DNA from 2 places in the Sporosarcina sp. GTC18466 genome. Region 2 is predicted to be linked to the other one. Evidence: a T-box and tRNA genes for the amino acid it is inferred to sense, from the RefSeq annotation. Region 2 holds a T-box; the other holds one or more tRNA genes.

Region 1 (11,293 bases), 210 kb from region 2:
GTGAGCGAGGCACACCCGGAGAACTGAAACATCTAAGTACCCGGAGGAAGAGAAAGAAACATCGATTCCCTTAGTAGCGGCGAGCGAAACGGGAAGAGCCCAAACCAGGAAGCTTGCTTCCTGGGGTTGTAGGACACTCTATACGGAGTTACAAAGGGCTGGGTTAGGCGAAGCGACCTGGAAAGGTCCGCCAGAGCGGGTAAAAGCCCCGTAGCCGAAAGTCCAGCCTCTCCAGAGTGGATCCTGAGTACGGCGGAACACGTGAAATTCCGTCGGAATCCGGGAGGACCATCTCCCAAGGCTAAATACTCCCTAGTGACCGATAGTGAACCAGTACCGTGAGGGAAAGGTGAAAAGCACCCCGGAAGGGGAGTGAAAGAGAACCTGAAACCGTGTGCCTACAAGTTGTCAGAGCCCGTTAATGGGTGATGGCGTGCCTTTTGTAGAATGAACCGGCGAGTTACGATTCCATGCGAGGTTAAGCCGAGAAGGCGGAGCCGCAGCGAAAGCGAGTCTGAATAGGGCGCATGAGTATGGGGTCGTAGACCCGAAACCAGGTGATCTACCCATGTCCAGGGTGAAGGTAAGGTAACACTTACTGGAGGCCCGAACCCACGTACGTTGAAAAGTGCGGGGATGAGGTGTGGGTAGCGGTGAAATTCCAATCGAACCTGGAGATAGCTGGTTCTCTCCGAAATAGCTTTAGGGCTAGCCTCAAACGTAAGAGTCCCGGAGGTAGAGCACTGTTTGGACGAGGGGCCCATCCCGGGTTACCGAATTCAGACAAACTCCGAATGCCGGATGACTTCTGTTTGGGAGTCAGACTGCGGATGATAAGATCCGTGGTCGAGAGGGAAACAGCCCAGACCGCCAGTTAAGGTCCCCAAGTATCCGTTGAGTGGAAAAGGATGTGGCGCTGCCCAGACAACCAGGATGTTGGCTTAGAAGCAGCCACCATTTAAAGAGTGCGTAATAGCTCACTGGTCGAGTGGCGCTGCGCCGAAAATGTACCGGGGCTAAACGGATCACCGAAACTGCGGATTGACACCGATGGTGTCAGTGGTAGGAGAGCGTTCCAAGGGCGTCGAAGCCAGACCGGAAGGACTGGTGGAGCGCTTGGAAGTGAGAATGCCGGTATGAGTAGCGAAAGAAGGGTGAGAATCCCTTCCACCGAATGCCTAAGGTTTCCTGAGGAAGGCTCGTCCGCTCAGGGTTAGTCGGGACCTAAGTCGAGGCCGATAGGCGTAGACGATGGACAACAGGTTGATATTCCTGTACCACCTCCCCGCCGTTATCAGCAATGGGGGGACGCAGTAGGATAGGGTGAGCGCGCTGTTGGTCATGCGCGTCCAAGCAGTGAGGCGTGGAATGAGGCAAATCCCATTCCAGATGCGCTGGGCTGTGATGGCAAGGGGAATTGTCCCCGGAGTCCCTGATTTCACACTGCCAAGAAAAGCCTCTAGCGAGGCGGGAGGTGCCCGTACCGCAAACCGACACAGGTAGGCGAGGAGAGAATCCTAAGGTGATCGAGAGAACTCTCGTTAAGGAACTCGGCAAAATGACCCCGTAACTTCGGGAGAAGGGGTGCTCTGGTAGGGTGAATAGCCCGAGAGAGCCGCAGTGAATAGGCCCAGGCGACTGTTTAGCAAAAACACAGGTCTCTGCAAAACCGTAAGGTGACGTATAGGGGCTGACGCCTGCCCGGTGCTGGAAGGTTAAGAGGAGGGGTCAGCGCAAGCGAAGCTCCGAATTGAAGCCCCAGTAAACGGCGGCCGTAACTATAACGGTCCTAAGGTAGCGAAATTCCTTGTCGGGTAAGTTCCGACCCGCACGAAAGGCGTAACGATCTGGGCACTGTCTCAACGAGAGACTCGGTGAAATTATAATATGCGTGAAGATGCGCATTACCCGCGACAGGACGGAAAGACCCCGTGGAGCTTTACTGCAGCCTGATATTGAATTCCGGTGCAGCCTGTACAGGATAGGTAGGAGCCTAAGATGCCGGAGCGCCAGCTTCGGTGGAGGCACCCGTGGGATACTACCCTGGCTGTATTGGACTTCTAACCCTTGCCCGTGATCCGGGCAGGAGACAGTGTCAGGCGGGCAGTTTGACTGGGGCGGTCGCCTCCTAAAGAGTAACGGAGGCGCCCAAAGGTTCCCTCAGAATGGTTGGACATCATTCGCAGAGTGCAAAGGCATAAGGGAGCTTGACTGCGAGACCTACAAGTCGAGCAGGGTCGAAAGACGGGCTTAGTGATCCGGTGGTTCCGCATGGAAGGGCCATCGCTCAACGGATAAAAGCTACCCCGGGGATAACAGGCTTATCTCCCCCAAGAGTCCACATCGACGGGGAGGTTTGGCACCTCGATGTCGGCTCATCGCATCCTGGGGCTGTAGTCGGTCCCAAGGGTTGGGCTGTTCGCCCATTAAAGCGGTACGCGAGCTGGGTTCAGAACGTCGTGAGACAGTTCGGTCCCTATCCGTCGCGGGCGCAGGAAATTTGAGAGGAGCTGTCCTTAGTACGAGAGGACCGGGATGGACACACCGCTGGTGTACCAGTTGTTCTGCCAAGGGCATCGCTGGGTAGCTATGTGTGGACGGGATAAATGCTGAAAGCATCTAAGCATGAAGCCCCCCTCGAGATGAGATTTCCCTTTACTTCTGTAAGTAAGATCCCTCAAAGATGATGAGGTGGATAGGTCCGGGGTGGAAGCGTGGCGACACGTGCAGCTGACGGATACTAATCGATCGAGGACTTAACCAAGAAAAGCGGAGACGACCGTTTAGGCGCGACAGGCATAAGACAGCCTGCGGAAGTGGCGAAAGCCACCGGAGCAGGATGGCTTATGACCCCGAGCGACTGGGAGTTGAAGCTGGACACAAGAAATGCCGAAGCGGCCGCCAAGGCGCGACAGGCACAAGACGGATTGGCGAAGCGGCGCTTTCTGCCGCGCAGCCGAGACGGCTTGTGACCCGAGCGACTGGCCGCTGAGGCTGGACAGTTACAATAGTACGTTGATTACGTTACCCAATGTCACTTCTATCCGGTTTTGAATGAGCAATTCATTCAAAAAAAGCTCTTTTCACTAAAAAAAGTGCTTGTAAATCTCTAAAGAGATGATATAATAAGTAATGTCTTCAAAAGAAGTACAAGTCTGGTAATGATGGCGAAGAGGTCACACCCGTTCCCATACCGAACACGGAAGTTAAGTTCTTCAGCGCCGATGGTAGTAGGGGGCTTCCCCCTGTGAGAGTAGGACGTCGCCAGGCTTATATACGGAGGATTAGCTCAGCTGGGAGAGCACCTGCCTTACAAGCAGGGGGTCGGCGGTTCGAACCCGTCATCCTCCACCATATATCTTATGTGCCGGTGTAGCTCAACTGGTAGAGCAACTGACTTGTAATCAGTAGGTTGAGGGTTCAAGTCCTTTCGCCGGCACCACTAAGAGCCATTAGCTCAGTTGGTAGAGCATCTGACTTTTAATCAGAGGGTCGCAGGTTCGAATCCTGCATGGCTCACCATTTTAATCATGCGGGTGTGGTGGAACTGGCAGACACGCTAGACTTAGGATCTAGTGCCGCAAGGCGTGGGGGTTCGACTCCCTTCACCCGCACTTTATACGCGGAAGTAGTTCAGTGGTAGAATACGACCTTGCCAAGGTCGGGGTCGCGGGTTCGAATCCCGTCTTCCGCTCCAATTTTGCCGGGGTGGCGGAACTGGCAGACGCACAGGACTTAAAATCCTGCGGTAGGTGACTACCGTACCGGTTCGATTCCGGTCCTCGGCATCAGAACCAGTTAGGATCAAGCGCCCGTAGCTCAATTGGATAGAGCGTCTGACTACGGATCAGAAGGTTGTGGATTCGACTTCTGCCGGGCGCGCCATTACATAGCAATCACTTTACGGGAAGTAGCTCAGCTTGGTAGAGCACTTGGTTTGGGACCAAGGGGTCGCAGGTTCGAATCCTGTCTTCCCGACCACTTTCAAAATGGGGCCTTAGCTCAGCTGGGAGAGCGCCTGCCTTGCACGCAGGAGGTCAGCGGTTCGATCCCGCTAGGCTCCACCATTTATAATAACTGAGAGTTATAAGTACTTTCGGCGGCGTAGCTCAGCTGGCTAGAGCGTACGGTTCATACCCGTAAGGTCGTGGGTTCGATTCCCTCCGCCGCTATCAAAAGGACCTTTAGCTCAGTTGGTTAGAGCAGACGGCTCATAACCGTCCGGTCGCAGGTTCGAGTCCTGCAAGGTCCACCACTATTTGAATATTATCACGGAGGAATACCCAAGTCTGGCTGAAGGGATCGGTCTTGAAAACCGACAGGGGTGTTAAAGCCCGCGGGGGTTCGAATCCCTCTTCCTCCGCCATATTGCTTTTTGAAACAGCATATGGTATACTAAGAAAGTGCTTGTCAATCAAGCTAGCAATTACATGCAGTTCATATTATTATCGCGGGGTGGAGCAGTGGTAGCTCGTCGGGCTCATAACCCGAAGGTCGCAGGTTCAAATCCTGCCCCCGCAACCAAATGGTCCCGTGGTGTAGCGGTTAACATGCCTGCCTGTCACGCAGGAGATCGCCGGTTCGATCCCGGTCGGGACCGCCATTTCATCTTTTATACATAGAAGTGAAAATGCAGCACAAACGGCTCAGTAGCTCAGTCGGTAGAGCAAAGGACTGAAAATCCTTGTGTCGGCGGTTCGATTCCGTCCTGAGCCATTCTTCTGCGGGTGTAGTTTAGTGGTAAAACCTCAGCCTTCCAAGCTGATGATGAGGGTTCGATTCCCTTCACCCGCTCCAATGGGCCTATAGCTCAGCTGGTTAGAGCGCACGCCTGATAAGCGTGAGGTCGGTGGTTCGAGTCCACTTAGGCCCACCATTCCGCAGTAGCTCAGTGGTAGAGCAATCGGCTGTTAACCGATCGGTCGTAGGTTCGAGTCCTACCTGCGGAGCCATCATTTTTAATACGGGGAAGTACTCAAGAGGCTCAAGAGGCGCCCCTGCTAAGGGCGTAGGTCGCGTAAGCGGCGCGAGGGTTCGAATCCCTCCTTCTCCGCCATATGGCCCCTTGGTCAAGCGGTTAAGACACCGCCCTTTCACGGCGGTAACACGGGTTCGAATCCCGTAGGGGTCATCCCAAAAAAGCTGAACGGCATAAACCGTTCAGCTTTTTTTATTTCTCTTTATTGCCTAAGCGGCAGGTCCTTGCTTAGGCATTACTCTGTTTCCTTATCGTTAATATAGCTGTCTCCCTCGTGATAAGGGATATCGCCGATTGGAGATTCAAGTCCTTCCTGATCCAGTTCCTCTTCATATTCCTTTTCTTCTGAAGAGCGGACAAATCCTCTGTTTTCACCGGTAATATCGGTTCCTGTAAATTCTTCATACTCTTCCGAGGCTCCGTCTATTATTCCATCCTCATACAATGTATTGTAATCGTCCCGATCCCCAAAGAAGTCAGAAGGTGTTTCGGATGTCCCCGACTGGGCAATCTCCGAGAAGCTGTCTTTGCTGTCTTCTATCGAATCATCGCTATGCCGGTTTGCGAAAGTATCAGGCTCTGCCATGATGAGGATATCCTTCTCGGAAGGCCGGTCTGTCGGCACTTCCTGTTCTGTTGTATGATCGATGCAGACGGTCGTATATGGGATCGCTTCCAAGCGTTCAAAGGGAATATCTTCACCGCATACTTTACATACTCCGTATGAGCCATCCTTAATAGCATCCAGGGCATCATCCACTTTTGCGATTTCTGCATCCGCATGCACATTTAACGCGATATCCTTTTGACGTTCAAACAGCTCTGTCCCCAAATCAGCCGGATGATTGTCATATGCCGACAGTTCGCCTACCGTATCCGTTTGGCTCTCTCTCGTTTCCGTCTCATCGTCTGTTTTCACCAAGTTCTCTTTTATGGAAAGCAATTCATTTTTTAAAATGCCCATTTGCCTCTCATCTAACATGAATTCCACATCCTTTGTCCATAATGGCTTTAGTATGTTCACTCCAGCCTCTTTCATCAATCTCTCATAATCGATTACTGTCCTATTCCCGTTTAGCCGAATATGCTAAACCTAAAAAGGAACCTGCTGGCGCAGGCTCCTTTTGCATATAGATTATTTGATGAGATGTCCAATCAGGATCCCGACTGCCAGGAGAAGGGCAAAAAGTGTGTTTGTCACAGCTGTGTCCTTCATCGCAGGCATCACTTGCAGCGGTTGCTCGTGCGTCCTGAATACTTTGATCGCATGGAGCGGTTTCTTGATGCTCAGGAATACGAGCAGCGCCCAAGCGGTCACATGTCCGGCGATCACTAAAGCGGTGATCCATCCATAGGAAATGAGGAAGAACGCGAGAAGGATAGTAATGGCCCGCTGGCGTCCGACTAAGATAGCCAGTGTTTTGCGCCCGCCTTCCGTATCACCGGCGATGTCCCTAATATTGTTGGACATCATGATGCCTGCTACGAGAAGCATGCTTGGAATAGACAGGTAAACCGCATCAGCTGTCACCGTTCCCGTCTGGATATAAAAAGCGATCAAGACAAGCAGCATTCCCATGACCACGCCTGAAAATAATTCACCTAATGGAGTGTAGGCGATCGGATAGGGTCCGCCTGTATAAAAATAACCGACCATCATGCATAAGAGGCCGATAACGGCGAGCGTCCAAGATGTTTCCATGCAAATGTAGACGCCGATCAAAATCGAAATGCCGTAGAGCAAAAATGCGATGGCTAACACGGTTCTCGGCTGTACACCGTTTCGGACAATCGTGCCCCCGATACCGACAGAGTGTTCCGTGTCCAGGCCTCTTTTGTAATCATAGTACTCATTGAACATATTAGTCGCCATTTGGATCAGGACGCTGGCGACTAGCATGGCAACGAATAGAGGGACGTGGAATGCACCATAGGAGACCGCAATCATCGTCCCAAGGAAAACGGGGGCGAACGCGGCGGTCAGTGTGTGAGGCCTTGTGAGCTGCCACCAGATCCTCCATCCTGTATCCGCTTTTATCGTCTGTTGCAATTTGATTCTCTCCTTAAATATAAATTAACGCATACTGCTATTGTACTCTAAAATGGGCCGTCCGCCTATGTACTTTGCATTATTTGTCCCTTTCCCTCCGGTTTCCGGTATAATGGAAAGGGTAAAGAACCTAGGTGTTTGACTGTATAGTAAGGAGAGAACATCATGAATCGGAATTTGACTGAACAAAGAGAACGTCAAAAAGCGATCATTTCAGAACCAATCCGTTTTTTTACGGAAACGATAGAAGTCCGGGGAATGTCCCCGTTGTCATTTTTTGAGTCGGGTGCATCCGATTATAAAGGCGAGCGGTTCTACTGGCAGAATGCTGACCAGAGTCTGACGCTTGCGGGTCTGGGACATGCCCACGTTCTGACGTCGGAGCGGTCCGCAGGCAGGTATGATGAGATATCGGAGGAATGGAGCCGGCTCTGTTCGCTGCTCGTGAAGGAAGAGAAAGACCGGGACCCTGTTCTTTTCGGCGGTTTCTCCTATGATTCCCTTCAAGTGGGTGAAGAGATGTGGAGTTCATTCCCATCCGCTTTTTTTGTTGTGCCCACTTTTCAATTGTCGATGGAAGAAGGCAAGGCCTATGTATCCATCAATATGATTGGCCGAAGTGAGCAAAGCGCTCAGGAGTTTGACCGTTTACGGGAAGAAAGGGACCGCCTGATCCATCTCGCACAGGTCCATGAATTCCAGTTTGGCGGGAAACCGGAAATCGTCTCCAAGCTGGAAATCGGGAAAGAGCGATATTTGCAGGCCGTTTCTCGGGTCACCGAACAGATCCGCTTAGGAAGGGCACGTAAAGTTGTCATCGCACGCTTGCTGAAACTTGGACTATCCAGCGATGCGAATGCGGCCGCTGTCCTAAGCGCCATTACGAATGAGCAGCGGGAAAGTTATCATTTCGGATTGGAAAATGGCCAGTCATTCTTTTTCGGCGCAACGCCGGAACGGTTGATTCAGATAAAAGACGGGCGGGCATACTCTGCTTGTATCGCAGGCTCGATCCGCCGGGGGGAGACCGCGGTTCTTGACAAGGAACTCGGGGAAGCCCTTCTGAATGACAAGAAAAATAGGGAAGAGCATCAGTGCGTCGTCAGCATGATCTCTGATGTATTTCATTCGCTTGGAAGAAATACCTCCATCCCTAAAACGCCGCGGCTGTTGAAAATCAGGGATATCCAGCATCTTTACACCCCTGTATCAGGGGATTTGGCTGAGCATACCGACATCTTTTCCTTTGTCAGGTCGCTGCATCCGACGCCTGCTCTTGGGGGTGTCCCTACCGATGTGGCGCTTGAGATGATCCGGGAAGAGGAAGGGATTGACCGCGGATATTATGCCGCCCCGATCGGCTGGACTGATGCGTCCGGAAATGGGGAATTCGCTGTCGGCATCCGGTCTGCACTTCTGAAAGGCGATACTGCCTATCTATACGCAGGAGGCGGCATAGTGGCGGATTCAGAACCCCGATCGGAATATGAAGAGACTTGGGTGAAATTCAGGCCTGTCCTCAGGGCGCTTGGAGGCAGACTTGATGGATGAACGTAGGATATTGACGAATCATGTGAAACGGCTGACAGGCTCCCTAATCCGTTCTGGTGCGGTCCGGGCAGTCATCAGCCCAGGCTCCCGTTCGACTCCGCTCGCTTATGCGTTTGCGTCATCCGGCGAAATGGAGACGTATATGCAAGTGGACGAGCGGTCGGCGGCGTATTTTGCACTAGGTCTTGCAAAAGCATCAGGGGAGCCGGTTGTCCTGCTTTGCACATCCGGGACGGCGGCTTCGAACTATCACCCGGCGGTCACGGAAGCGTATTACGCGAGAGTGCCGCTCATCGTCATGACCGCAGATCGGCCGCATGAGCTCCGGGAAGTCGGAGCTCCGCAGGCGATCCATCAGATCGGCATGTTCGGCGATCATGTGAAATGGAGTGTCGATTTTCCGCTGCCCGAGCAGAATGAGGCAGTGGATGATTTCTTGGAGCGGCATGTAAACCGCGCAGTTTCCATGGCCCAATCAGCACCAAAAGGACCTGTTCATATCAATGTCCCATTCAGGGAACCATTGTTGATCGACTTCGATTCGGATATGCCGGCGCTCTCTTTCCACAAGTCGATGCCTGGAGTACTAGGGATCGCCAAAGAAACTGAGATGGAGCTGAATCATCTGCTGGCAGGCTCTGAAAGAGGGCTTATTATCGCGGGTGAAATGACACCGGGGCTGGATAAAAAGCTGTTTTGGGAATTCGCCAAATCAACCGGCTGGCCAGTCCTCTGCGATCCACTGTCCAATCTGCGGAGCGGGGTGCCGAAAGACTGCCTGGCAATTTGCATCGACCATTATGATGCTTTGCTGAAAAGTGACAAGTTCCGCATGCGGGCTAAGCCGGACACCGTCATCCGTTTTGGAGCGCAGCCTGTCTCCAAACCACTGTCACTTTTTCTGAAGAATGTCCGGCCTGACGTGTTCATTGCGGTGGATGAATCTCCTGCTTTCCGCGATTCCCTCGGTATTGTGACGCATCATGTCCAATCATCGCCCGAAGCGGTATTATGCTTGCGGCCATATAACAAGCCAGGAAACTACGCGGCACTCTGGGAAAGAGCGAATGAAGTGGCGGAAAAGGCGCATGATGCATATGTGACGGAGCCGGGGGATGAAGGGATGTTCGCCAAGCTCTTGTTTGATCAACTGCCCGGCGGCAGCGATCTCTTCAGCGGCAGCAGCATGCCGATCCGCGACGTCGATACATTCTTCAGAAAGACGGGAAGGGACATCGGCATTTTTGCAAATAGAGGGGCTAATGGAATTGACGGGGTCGTCTCGTCCGCCTTTGGCATGCAGGCGGCCAGAAAGCGGCCTGCCTTCCTGCTGATCGGTGATCTGTCGTTCCTCCATGATGTGAATGGACTTCTTGTCTCAAGGTTCCAGGAGACCGACTTGACGATCATCCTGATGAATAATGACGGCGGCGGCATCTTTTCCTACTTGCCGCAAGCCTCTGTCCCTGACCATTTTGAGGAACTGTTTGGCACACCGACCGGTTTGACATTCGAAAATACCGCTGCCATGTATGACGCTCAATACAAGGCGGTCGCTGAACCTGAAGCATTCCTCTCAGAACTTCAGAAGCCGAAAGAGAAACCAGTCCGAATCATCGAAGTGTTCACAGACCGGCAAGTGAATGTCAAAACGCATAAAGCCTACTGGGACGCTATCATGAAAGGGCTGGAGAATCTTGATGGAACACTATGAAATTAGAGGGAATAGCATAGCTGTCAGGCAGCTTGGCGATAAAAGCCGGCAAACAATCGTGCTGCTCCATGGCTTTACAGGCAGTACGGCTACATGGGAAGAGACAGCAGAGCTGTTGAAGGACGATTTTCATCTCGTCATGGCCGATTTGACAGGACACGGAGAAACGGCAAGCCCTGACGATCCGAGCAGATACTACATGGAGGAGCAAGTCGAAGATCTGCATGAGCTTTTTTCACGCTTAGGGCTAAGCCGATTTGGACTGCTGGGCTATTCGATGGGCGGGCGGGTTGCGCTTGGCTATGCGGCTAGCTATCCTCAGAAAATCGCCGCCCTGATCCTCGAAAGCTCTTCGCCGGGGCTTCGGACAGAAGAGGAGCGTTCAGCACGAAGGGAAGCGGACGGAAGGCTGGCAGAGCGGATCATGCAAGAAGGAATTGAATGTTTTGTTGATTACTGGGAAAATATTCCTCTGTTTGCTACCCAGCAGAAACTGCCGCAAGAGAAGCGGGCCAGTATCCGGCTCGAACGTTTGCATCAGAAAGAAAGCGGTCTTGCTAATAGCTTGATCGGTATCGGGACAGGCAGTCAGCCGTCCTACTGGAACAGCCTTTCCGGTTTACAGCTGCCAGTTTTGCTGTTGACAGGAGAGCTGGACACGAAATTTGTTAGTATTGCCCGGGAAATGAAAGAAAAGCTACTGAATGCGGACCATGTCACCATTCCAGGCGCGGGCCATGCAATTCACGTGGAAAATCCAGAACGATTTGCTACAATGGTAAAGGAATATGCTAACGAAGTATTATTAGGAGGAGGTTCAATATGACACGTCAATGGGAAACAATCCGTACATATGAAGATATCAAGTACGAAAAGTACAATGGCATTGCAAAAGTGACAATTAACCGGCCCGAAGTACGCAACGCATTCCGTCCGAAAACTGTGATGGAGATGATTGATGCGTTCTCTCGTGCACGTGATGATGAAAGCATCGGTGTCA
Region 2 (11,293 bases):
AAAATAATTTCCGATTTACGTGACCGTCTGAACCACCCGGTAAGCTGATGGTTTAAATTGGCGCACTCCAAATCGCATATTCCGCAAAGTGGAGGACAGACTATTTTCTACAGTCATCTACAGAAAGCGGAGGAAAAGCGAATGATGCGTACAAGAGTGGAAATTTGCGGTATCGATACGTCCAATTTGCCATTACTGACGAACGAAGAGATGAAAGCCACATTTATTCGGCTTCAAAGCGGTGACGAGTCAGCGAGAGAGGAACTCGTGATCAGCAATTTGCGTCTTGTGCTTAGCCTGGTCCAACGGTTCGCATATCGCGGAGAACAGGCGGATGACCTGTTTCAAGTCGGCTGCATAGGATTGCTGAAATCCATCGATAACTTTGATTTGAAACATAACGTCCGGTTCTCGACATATGCGGTCCCTATGATCATCGGGGAAATTAAACGGCATTTGCGAGACCACCATTCCATTAGGGTTTCCAGATCGCTGCGAGATATAGCATATAAAGCGATCAAAGCAAAAGAGGAATATATCAATGAACATCAAAGGGAGCCGAAAATCTCCGATTTGGCAGAGGTGACCGGGATCCCGGAAGATGATATCCTGTTCGCACTCGACGCCATCCAAGATCCAATGTCATTGCATGAGCCGATGAACAGTGACGGCGGCGATCCTGTATTCATCATGGATCAGCTGCAGGATAAAACAGTATCGGAAGAGCGTTGGCTCACTTATGTAGCCGTCAAGGAAACGGTGGCAGGCATGAGTGAACGGCAGCAGCTGATCCTCTCCAAACGGTTTTATCTTGGACAGACACAGACGGAAATTGCAAAAGAACTTGGCATTTCCCAAGCGCAGATTTCGCGGCTTGAGAAAAATGCCATGAACATTATACGTGAAGGCATGGAAAACAAGTAATAGATGAAACGCAATGCATCCGCATTGCGTTTTTTTGGGTTCGCTCCGCATATCGTGTAAAAAGGGGGAGAGCCTGTGAAATTTACGGAAATGCAGAAAAAGGAAGTGATCGAAGTGAAGAAAGGTTCGGTCCTTGGATACGTACAGGATGCCACCATCGACATTAAACAAGGTAAAATCGATTCCCTTCTTGTAGGGGGCGGAGAACGATCTTTCTTTTTTGAACCGAAGGAGAGCGACTTACGGCAAATCAAATACCCTGATGTCGTGACAATCGGCAAAGATATCATATTAGTCGGAAAGAAAACCTTGGAAAACGGATGACAAACCGTTGATATGTCTGGTCTGGCTTGATACAATAAGGCAAAGTAGATGAAAAGTAGTGATGATCTTGAGTACAGTAATGCAAAATATCAGTAAGATAGAAGAAGAGATCCAGCAGGCATGTGAACGCTCGGGACGCAGCCGGGAAGACATCACCATTGTCGCGGTTACGAAGCAGGTCACTCCTCGCAGGGCGAGAGAAGTGCTCGAAGCTGGGATACTCGACCTGGGAGAGAACCGCCTGGAAGGATTGGCTGATAAACAGGAAGCGATTCACGAAGGCGCGACGTGGCATTTCATCGGCAATGTTCAAAGCAGAAAAGTGAAAGACCTGATGGGCAAGGTGGATTATCTTCATTCTCTTGACAGGATCAGCCTTGCGAAAGAAATCCAAAAGCGGGCGACAGAAACGCTTGATTGTTTTCTCCAGGTAAATGTCTCTGGAGAAGAAACCAAATCGGGCATTTCTTCGTCAGAGCTTGAGAGCTTCCTTGCCGAGCTTGAAGCGTACGATAAAATCCGTGTTGTCGGCTTAATGACGATGGCACCGTTCTCTGAGGATGAAGAAATGATCCGCAATGTCTTCCGTTCCTTGCGCAGAGAAAGGGACCGGGTTGCGGAAAGAGGCCTTGCGCATGCGCCATGTACATACCTTTCCATGGGCATGTCCAATGATTATGTAATCGCAGTTGAAGAGGGAGCGACCCATATTAGAATTGGTACCGCCTTGGTCGGGACGGAAAGCGAGGGATAACGATGAGCATGAAGAGACGATTCGAAAAATGGTTCTACTTGGATGACGAAGAAGAGTTTGAGCAGGAACAGCCTGTGCAACAAATACAGCAGCCAATCCCGGAACCTCCACGTAAAACTGCCAATATACGAAAGCAATCGGAGATGCAGCAGCAGCCCGGCACCGTCGTCAGCCTTCAGAGCATCCAGAAATCCTCAAAGGTCATCTTGGTTGAACCCAGGGTATACGCTGAGGCGCAAGATATTTCAGAGCAGCTGAAAAATAAGAGGGCCGTAGTAGTTAATCTTCAAAGGATTGAACGTGATCAAGGCGTGCGCATCGTCGATTTCTTAAGTGGAACCGTCTATGCCCTTGGCGGCGATATTCAGCGAATCGGAACAGATATTTTCCTCTGTGTCCCCGAAAATGTTGAAGTGGCCGGTTCCATCTCCGACTATTTTGAACGATAGAAATCAAATGAGGTGTTCACATTAATATGCTCGCAGCCATAACCGTGATTGCTGGATTGTTGATGAGAGCCGTCCAGCTTTATTCCATACTTCTCATCATCTATATTTTGATGTCGTGGGTGCCTTCCACAAGAGAGACGAGGTTCGGCAGATTGTTAGGTGCCATTTCGGAACCTTATTTAGGTTTCTTCAGGCGTTTCATACCGCCGTTCGGCATGATTGATTTTTCGCCGATTGTCGCTCTGCTTGTCTTGAATTACTTGGTGCCGCGCGGAATTTATGCTGTTTATCAGCTGATCTACACCTCACTTGTGTGAGGTGTTTTTACATAGGGAAAGGAGGAGAGGTCTTTTGGAGTCGATTGTACAGCACTTTAGGAAGGACGAGCAGCCATTCATCGAAATGGCGGCCGGATGGGTCCGGGAAGTGGAGGATACCTATTCTCCAAAGCTTACCGGCTTCCTTGATCCGCGTCAGCGTTACATTACAGAAACGCTCATGAAAGGGGCAGGACTCCAATTTACAGCGAGTGGCGGTTTCCAAGACGCAGAGCGCCAGCGTATTCTGCTATATCCGGATTACTATGAACCGCAAATGGAGGATTTTGCCGTAACTATTTTTGAGATAGAGTATCCTTCGAGGTTTGTCACACTTGAGCACCGTGATATTCTTGGCGCATTGATGTCGCTTGGTATAGACCGATCGAAATTCGGTGACATCCGGGTTGACGGGGATCGCATTCAAATGACGGTGGCCAATGAGCTGCGTGACTATATGACAGCTAATTTCACCCAGGCAGGCAAGACGAGGATCCGGCTTGAACAGACAAACAACCTGCTTCCTATGACAGAAGTTTGGACGGAGCAGACCTATATCATCAGTTCGCTGCGGCTGGATACGGTCGTCGCGGCATTATTGAAATGCCCTCGGCAAAAAGCGGCAGCCCTAATTCATGGAGAGAAAGTGAAAGTCAACTGGACACTGCGTGAACAGACGGCTTTTGAAGTTAATGAATCCGATATGATTTCCATTCGGGGGGCAGGACGCTTCAAAGTGATCGCAATCGAAGGAAGGACAAAAAAAGACAAAATCCGGCTCTTAATCGGTTCGTTAGAATGATTTTTCTGATAATCCATTAAAAAACTGCTGATTTCTTGTCTCCTAATATGTATAATAGAAAGGACTACCTGAAAGGGGCGGACGATTCATGGCATTATCTCCACTTGACATACATAACAAAGAGTTCAGCCGCGGCTTCCGCGGTTATGATGAAGATGAAGTGAATGAGTTTCTTGAGCAGATCATGAAAGATTATGAGAATGTGCTCGAGGAAAATAAAAAACTGAAAAACAGCCTGAAAGAAACAAAGGAGCAGATCTCCCATTTTACGTCCATTGAGGAGACATTGCAGAAATCCATCCTTGTCGCTCAGGAAGCGGCGGAGGATGTACGGCGCAATTCAGCACAAGAGTCAAAACTGATTATTAAAGAAGCGGAAAAGAACGCAGACCGCATCGTCAACGAAGCGCTTTCCCGGGCACGCCGGATCGCTCTTGAAATCGAGGATTTGAAAAAACAGTCAAAAGTATTCCGCAACCGGTTCAGGATGCTGATCGAAGCGCAGCTGGATATGATCAAATCCGATGATTGGGATGGTCTGATGCAATACGTCCCTGATACGGATGGGCTTGAAGCTGCCGCAGACCGTGAATGAGAGAAGCTTGACTTTTCTTTTCATTCCCACCTATAATAATGATCATATTGAATGACAGGCATTGAAAGAGAGAGTACTTTCCGAAAACACGCCTAGCGAGCCGGGGATGGTGAAAGCCCGGTCAGTGTAGCGGAAACGAAAATCACTCTGGAGCCGGATCGGTGAAAACCGGTCCCGGATACACCCCGTTATGGTGACTGAGAGGCGGCTTTGTAAAAAGTCGCAACTAGGGTGGTAACGCGAGAACAATTCCTCGTCCCTTTATTAGGGACGGGGATTTTTTATTTTAAGGAGGAATATCGGATGGATTACAAAGAAACATTGCTCATGCCGAAAACTGACTTCCCGATGCGCGGGAATTTGCCGAATAAGGAACCGGACATGCAGAAGAAGTGGGAAGAGATGGAGATTTACAAGAAGGTCCAAGAGCGGACGGAAGGACGCCCGTTTTTCATCTTGCATGACGGCCCGCCGTATGCGAACGGTGACCTGCATATGGGTCATGCGCTGAATAAGGTGCTGAAAGATATGATCGTCCGCTACAAGTCCATGACCGGCTTCAATGCACCATACGTTCCCGGTTGGGATACGCACGGCCTTCCGATTGAGCAGGCGCTTGTGAACAAAGGCGTCAACCGGAAAGAGCTGTCCATCGCCGAGTTCCGGAAGATGTGCGAGGAATATGCATATAGCCAGATTGATAATCAGCGTAAAGAGTTCAAGCGGCTTGGCGTGCGGGGAGATTGGGAAAATCCATATATCACTCTGAAGCCAGCTTTTGAATCCCGTCAAATCGAAGTGTTCGGTGAAATGGCGAAAAAGGGCTATATCTATAAAGGTCTCAAGCCTGTCTACTGGTCGCCATCAAGTGAATCTGCTCTGGCTGAAGCGGAAATTGAATACAAAGATAAGAAATCGCCTTCCATCTATGTTGCATTCCGGGTGAAGGACGGGAAAGGTGTGATCGGTGAAGATGTGAAAATCGTCATCTGGACGACAACGCCTTGGACGATTCCAGCGAACCTCGGAATTTCAGTGCATCCAGATTTCGTGTATTCTGTCGTGGAAGTGGACGGCCAGAAGTATTTGATGGCAAAAGAGCTTGTGGAGTCGGTCGCTAAGGAAGTAGGCTGGGAATCGTATAAGACAATCGAGGAGATCAAAGGCACAGACCTTGACCGTGTCATTGCAAAACATCCGATTTACGATCGTGATTCCCTAGTGATGCTCGGAGAACATGTCACTGCTGAAGCGGGTACGGGATGCGTCCATACAGCTCCAGGCCACGGGGAAGATGATTTCTATGTATCCAAACAATATGGCATCGATGCCTTCTCACCAATTGATGATCGCGGTGTCATGACAAGCGAAGCTCCTGGTTTTGAGGGACTCTTCTATGAGGATGCGAATAAGGAAGTGACGAAACAGCTGGAAGAAGCCGGTGCACTTCTGAACCTATCATTCATCACTCACTCGTATCCGCATGACTGGCGCACAAAGAAACCCGTCATCTTCCGTGCGACCGCCCAATGGTTCGCTTCTATCGAATCATTCCGAGGCGAACTGCTGGAAGCGATCAGGGGCACGAAGTTCACTCCGGAGTGGGGCGAAACAAGACTGTTCAACATGGTGCGCGACCGGGGCGACTGGTGCATTTCCCGCCAGCGGGTCTGGGGCGTTCCGATTCCTGTCTTTTATGCAGAAAATGGGCAGGAAATCATCACAGATGAGACGATCGATCATGTTTCCAATCTTTTCCGCGAACATGGGTCGAATATCTGGTTTGAGCGCGACGCAAAGGATCTCCTGCCAGAAGGGTTCTTGCACGAAGGCAGCCCGAACGGCAGGTTCACGAAAGAAACCGATATTATGGATGTCTGGTTCGATTCAGGTTCAACACATCAAGGAGTGCTCGTGGAGCGTGATGATCTCGCTTATCCGGCAGACCTGTATCTTGAAGGATCCGACCAGTACCGCGGCTGGTTCAACTCTTCATTGACAACGAGCGTTGCAATCAGCGGGCACGCGCCGTACAAAGGGATCCTCAGCCACGGCTTCACCCTTGACGGCGAAGGGCGCAAGATGAGTAAATCCCTTGGCAATACGATTGTCCCTGCGAAAGTCATGAATCAGCTTGGCGCGGATATTCTGCGTCTATGGGTTTCTTCTGTCGACTATACGGCTGACGTGCGCGTCTCGGACTCGAACTTCAAGCAAGTGTCGGAAGTATACCGGAAAATCAGGAATACACTCCGCTTCCTGCATGGCAACACATCGGACTTCAATCCTTCGAAAGATCGTGTTCCATTCGAAGAGTTGCGTCCAGTCGATCAATATGTGCTTGTATCCCTTCAGGAGTTGATCAAGGAAGTCCGCAACTCGTATGAAACATATCATTTCATGGATGTGTACCATGCGGTCAATAACTTCTGTACGAATGAGCTAAGCTCGTTCTATCTCGACATTGCGAAAGACGTCGTTTATATCGAAGGGCAAGATAACCCGCATCGCCGGGCAATGCAGACGGTCATGTACGACTCGCTGATCACCCTGCTGAAATTGCTGTCGCCAATCCTTGCGCATACAGCTGACGAAATGTGGGGCTATCTAGAACATGAAGAGGAAGAGAGCGTCCAATTGACGGATATGCCTGTGTACGAGGAGTACCGCGGCTCAAAAGAGATCCAAGAACGCTTCAAAACACTTATGCGTGTCCGTGATGACGTGCTCAAGGCACTTGAGGAAGCACGGAATGCGAAGACAATCGGAAAATCGCTTGAGGCGAAAGTGACTGTCGCGTTGCCGGAGAGCATGAAAGATGTCTTTGCCAGCGATGACATCGATTATGCCCAGTTCTTCATCGTTTCCGAGTTTGAGGAGAAAGAAGAATCCGCAATGCCGGAAGAAGCCGTAAAGCTTGATGTGGCGACTGTACACGTAGAGCCTGCGCAAGGAGAAAAGTGTGAGCGCTGCTGGACAATTTCCACGTCTGTCGGCACAGATGAGAACCATCCGTTGCTCTGTGCCCGATGTGCAGATGTTGTTACGACTTACTATAGCAACTGATGAGGAGCCGCCCAATCCGTTATGGAGATGGGCGGCCTTTTTTCGAAGTGAGAAAACGGCAATGCCAAATTTCCACGCCGCCCTTCGTTTATGGTAAAATGAATCAGAAACTGTCGGACGGGGGTTTATGGATTGATCATTTATTATGCAATCGCGGCCTTGGTCATCGCACTTGACCAATGGACGAAATGGCTTGTCGTGCAGCATATGGAAATAGGCCAGCGCATCCCGGTGCTGGATCCGTATATAGCGCTGCTGTCCCACCGAAATAAAGGGGCGGCATGGGGGATGCTAGAAGGGCAGATGTGGCTGTTTTATATCGTGACCCTCCTTGTCGTTGCCGGCATACTTTATTTCTTCCACAAAGAAGCGAACGGGAGCCGTCTGTTCCGTGTCAGCCTGATGTTCCTCCTCGGAGGGGCGGTAGGGAATTTCATTGACCGGATTTGGCGCAAGGAAGTTGTCGATTTTGTCGATGTTCTGATTCCGGTCGTCAAATATGATTTCCCGATTTTCAATGTGGCGGATGCCGCACTGACCGTCGGTGTTGTGCTCATTGTAATCACTGTCATCATCGAAGAACAAAAGAACAAGAAGAAAAAGGTGTCTTAATGGAACAATTCGAATTTACTGTTACAGACCAGCAGGCCGGGACGCGGATCGATAAAATGCTTCCGGAGCTCCATGCTGACTGGTCACGCACTCAAATTCAGCAGTGGCTGAAGGAAGGCGTAGTCAAAGTCAATGGAGCGGCGGTCAAACCGAATGCCAAACTAAAGGAAGGCGATCTTATCGAAGTCGAGGTGCCTGATCCTGAAGAGCTGGATATCGTGGCGGAAGACCTGGGCCTTGATATCGTCTATGAGGACAGTGACGTCCTTGTTGTCAATAAACCGAGCGGCATGGTCGTCCATCCAGCTCCTGGCCATTTATCCGGCACACTCGTCAACGGGCTCATGTTCCATTGCAATGACCTGTCGGGCATCAATGGTGTCATGCGTCCGGGCATCGTGCATCGTATCGATAAGGACACATCCGGACTTCTGATGGTCGCAAAAAATGATAAAGCGCATGTTTCGCTCGTCGATCAGCTTGTCGAGAAGTCGGTGACACGTGTCTATACGGCTCTTGTCCACGGCAATATCCCTCATGACAACGGAACAATCGATGCGCCGATCGGACGGGATCAGAGGGACCGGCAAAGCATGACGATCGTTGATAACGGCAAGCATGCGGTCACCCATTTCAAGGTGCTTGAGCGCTTCGGCGACTTTACACTCATCGAATGCAGGTTAGAGACAGGCCGTACCCATCAGATCCGTGTCCATATGAAATATATCGGATATCCGCTGGCGGGGGACCCGAAATACGGTCCGAAGAAGACGATCGAGTTTGATGGCCAGGTGCTGCATGCGGGTACACTGGGCTTTGTCCACCCGTCTACCGGAGAGTATATGGAGTTCAAGGCACCGCTTCCTGAAAATTATGAGGACCTCATCGAACAATTGCGGAAAGAAAATCGTTGACTTCCGGTTAAAATCGAAGTATACTCATTTCAGCAAATGAATAGCGATACCTTTAAAGTCAGTCCAGAGAGGCTGGGAAGGTTGCCCGGAATTGTACAAAGGATCCGCTACGGCGGAATCCATCTGTACGCTTATTTTCTGAATGCAAAACCTCCTTGCCATATATTGGGCAGGGAGGTTTTTTATTATGAATCGGAGGGATCTGCATGGCTGAAAAAGCGAATATCCTTGATGAGCAGGCGATCACGAGAGCTGTGACCCGCATTGCCCATGAAATCATTGAACGGAATAAAGGGATTGACGATTGCATTCTCGTCGGCATCAAAACAAGGGGTGCGGTGCTCGCTAAACGGCTGATGGCGAAAATTGAACAGATCGAAGGGAAGCCAATCCTTGCAGGGGAGCTTGATATAACGCTTTACCGCGATGATCTACAGCTGCGTCATGAAGATGCTGAGCCGAAAGTCCACCAAGTCGATATTAAACACGACGTGAACAACCGTAAAGTCATCCTGGTCGATGATGTCCTTTATACCGGCAGGACGGTCAGGGCTGCGATGGACGCGGTGATGGATCTCGGCAGGCCATCTGCTATCCAGCTGGCTGTCCTTGTCGACCGGGGACACCGAGAATTGCCAATACGCCCCGACTTTGTCGGAAAGAACATTCCCACTTCAAGTGACGAACGTGTCGTTGTTGAACTGGCTGAAGAAGACGGGACGAACGGCGTCACCATCCACGAAAAATAAACAATAGCGGGGGTACTAGGGAAATGAGCGACAAAGTATTGGATGTACATGAAAGACCGGCAGCCCCCAAATGGCTGATCCTGAGTCTGCAGCATATGTTCGCGATGTTCGGTGCGACAATCCTCGTGCCGACGCTGGTGGATCTAAGCCCAGCCATCGCCCTATTGACGAGCGGGATTGCGACGATTGTCTTTGTCCTCGTCACAGGCGGGAAAGTGCCGGCCTACCTCGGTTCTTCATTCGCCTTCATCGCACCGATTCTCGCGGCGACGAAAGCGGAGGGGATCGGAAGCGCAATGATCGGAAGTTTGTTCGTTTCCCTCGTCTATGCGCTCGTCTCACTTGTCATCTGGAAAACGGGATACAAGTGGATTATGAAACTGCTGCCGCCGGTCGTTGTCGGCCCGGTCATCATGGTGATCGGTCTTGGGGTAGCACCGGTAGCGGTCGAGATGGCCAGCATGATTGATGTGGATGGCGAGAAAGTCTACAGCCTTCTGCACTTCTCAGCAGCTATTGTCACTTTGCTTACAGCAATCATCTGCCTGATGTTTTTCCGGGGGGTGATCAGTCTGATGCCGGTGCTGATCGGAATTGTTGTCGGTTACCTTTACTCCTGGTGGATCGGCATCATCGATTTTACACCGATCCGGGAAGCTTCCTTCATCGAGGTTCCGAAGTTCCTCATACCAGGCGTTGATTATGACTTTGTCGTCACACCGACGCTGATTGCGATCATGGTGCCGATCTCGATTGTCACCATTTCCGAGCATATCGGCCATCAGCTTGTTCTTGGCAAAGTGGTAGAACGGAATTTCATCAAAGAACCGGGCCTGCATCGCTCCCTCTTGGGAGATGGGCTAGGGACACTCATCAGCGGATTGCTGGGCGGACCGCCGAAAACGACATACGGTGAAAATATCGGTGTTATGGCGATCACGAGAGTGTACAGTGTGTGCGTTATTATTGGAGCAGCCGTGTTCGCAATCCTCTTCTCGTTTCTAGGGCAGGTGATGGCGGCCATCACGACGATACCGACGGCAGTGCTAGGCGGTGTTTCCATCCTGCTGTTCGGAATCATAGCTTCATCAGGACTGCGGATGCTGGTCGACCATAAAGTCGATTTTGGCGAACAGCGAAATCTCGTCATCACATCGATCATTCTGGTGATTGGTGTTGGCGGGGCATCGGTACACATCAGTGAGACATTCCAGGTCGGCGGAATGGCGCTCGCGGCTATTGTCGGCGTCGTCCTCAATCTCGTGCTGCCTGGAAAGAAAGATGAAACATTGATGGACGAAACTGAATGAGCAAGACCTTTTAAAATTTGTCCTGTGAGACAAGGAAAGGTTCGCTGGATAGTTCCGGTCTTCCCGAGGGAAAGCCGTGGCACTGTCTGTTTCAACGAGCCTTTCCGCCAGCGGAAAGGCTTTTTCAATCTTACAAAATGAGAGGGGTAACTGATATGGTACAACTAGTTACAAAGAAACCAGTTTATAAAAGCGCGGCTTATTCCGGATGCAAAACGGTGAAACATGTCGTGTCAATGAAGGACTTGAGCAATGAGGAGATCATGGCGATCATTGACCGGGCGGCTTATTTCAAGGCGAACGGCATTGACAAGACGCAAATCGGCTGCACGGTCAGCAATCTGTTCTTTGAACCGAGCACACGGACCAGCATGAGCTTTGAAATGGCTGAACGCAAACTTGGAATCGATGTACTTCCATTCGACCCCGGCTCATCCAGCGTGCTTAAAGGAGAAACACTGTATGACACCGTCCGGA

What was found. A T-box is a leader RNA that pairs with one kind of tRNA and senses whether it is charged. The one in region 2 lies ahead of ileS (isoleucine--tRNA ligase), so its partner is inferred to be a tRNA-Ile.
Region 1: it encodes a tRNA-Ile, which carries the amino acid that the T-box ahead of ileS (isoleucine--tRNA ligase) is inferred to sense. The anticodon was not compared.

Annotation. Positions count from the first base shown of each region.
Region 1 covers NZ_AP044037.1:3,133,578-3,144,870, forward strand. Annotated here, with positions in the region: rRNA gene ACZ5FK_RS15700 (23S ribosomal RNA) at 1-2,764, shown strand, start outside; rRNA gene rrf (5S ribosomal RNA) at 3,155-3,270, shown strand; tRNA gene ACZ5FK_RS15710 (tRNA-Val) at 3,279-3,354, shown strand; tRNA gene ACZ5FK_RS15715 (tRNA-Thr) at 3,367-3,442, shown strand; tRNA gene ACZ5FK_RS15720 (tRNA-Lys) at 3,447-3,522, shown strand; tRNA gene ACZ5FK_RS15725 (tRNA-Leu) at 3,533-3,614, shown strand; tRNA gene ACZ5FK_RS15730 (tRNA-Gly) at 3,623-3,697, shown strand; tRNA gene ACZ5FK_RS15735 (tRNA-Leu) at 3,703-3,788, shown strand; tRNA gene ACZ5FK_RS15740 (tRNA-Arg) at 3,809-3,885, shown strand; tRNA gene ACZ5FK_RS15745 (tRNA-Pro) at 3,905-3,981, shown strand; tRNA gene ACZ5FK_RS15750 (tRNA-Ala) at 3,992-4,067, shown strand; tRNA gene ACZ5FK_RS15755 (tRNA-Met) at 4,099-4,172, shown strand; tRNA gene ACZ5FK_RS15760 (tRNA-Ile) at 4,179-4,255, shown strand; tRNA gene ACZ5FK_RS15765 (tRNA-Ser) at 4,274-4,366, shown strand; tRNA gene ACZ5FK_RS15770 (tRNA-Met) at 4,450-4,524, shown strand; tRNA gene ACZ5FK_RS15775 (tRNA-Asp) at 4,528-4,603, shown strand; tRNA gene ACZ5FK_RS15780 (tRNA-Phe) at 4,644-4,716, shown strand; tRNA gene ACZ5FK_RS15785 (tRNA-Gly) at 4,724-4,797, shown strand; tRNA gene ACZ5FK_RS15790 (tRNA-Ile) at 4,800-4,876, shown strand; tRNA gene ACZ5FK_RS15795 (tRNA-Asn) at 4,878-4,952, shown strand; tRNA gene ACZ5FK_RS15800 (tRNA-Ser) at 4,966-5,056, shown strand; tRNA gene ACZ5FK_RS15805 (tRNA-Glu) at 5,060-5,131, shown strand; gene ACZ5FK_RS15810 (TraR/DksA C4-type zinc finger protein) at 5,214-5,960, opposite strand; gene ACZ5FK_RS15815 (1,4-dihydroxy-2-naphthoate polyprenyltransferase) at 6,114-7,028, opposite strand; gene ACZ5FK_RS15820 (isochorismate synthase) at 7,194-8,579, shown strand; gene menD (2-succinyl-5-enolpyruvyl-6-hydroxy-3-cyclohexene-1-carboxylic-acid synthase) at 8,572-10,293, shown strand; gene menH (2-succinyl-6-hydroxy-2,4-cyclohexadiene-1-carboxylate synthase) at 10,280-11,119, shown strand; gene menB (1,4-dihydroxy-2-naphthoyl-CoA synthase) at 11,116-11,293, shown strand, end outside.
Region 2 covers NZ_AP044037.1:116,678-127,970, forward strand. Annotated here, with positions in the region: gene sigE (RNA polymerase sporulation sigma factor SigE) at 1-48, shown strand, start outside; gene sigG (RNA polymerase sporulation sigma factor SigG) at 145-924, shown strand; gene ACZ5FK_RS00570 (PRC-barrel domain-containing protein) at 1,000-1,248, shown strand; gene ACZ5FK_RS00575 (YggS family pyridoxal phosphate-dependent enzyme) at 1,310-2,002, shown strand; gene ACZ5FK_RS00580 (cell division protein SepF) at 2,005-2,451, shown strand; gene ACZ5FK_RS00585 (YggT family protein) at 2,478-2,768, shown strand; gene ACZ5FK_RS00590 (YlmH family RNA-binding protein) at 2,803-3,570, shown strand; gene ACZ5FK_RS00595 (DivIVA domain-containing protein) at 3,659-4,165, shown strand; T-box leader at 4,218-4,429, shown strand; gene ileS (isoleucine--tRNA ligase) at 4,469-7,231, shown strand; gene lspA (signal peptidase II) at 7,364-7,843, shown strand; gene ACZ5FK_RS00610 (RluA family pseudouridine synthase) at 7,843-8,757, shown strand; gene pyrR (bifunctional pyr operon transcriptional regulator/uracil phosphoribosyltransferase PyrR) at 8,964-9,506, shown strand; gene ACZ5FK_RS00620 (uracil-xanthine permease family protein) at 9,530-10,816, shown strand; gene ACZ5FK_RS00625 (aspartate carbamoyltransferase catalytic subunit) at 11,035-11,293, shown strand, end outside.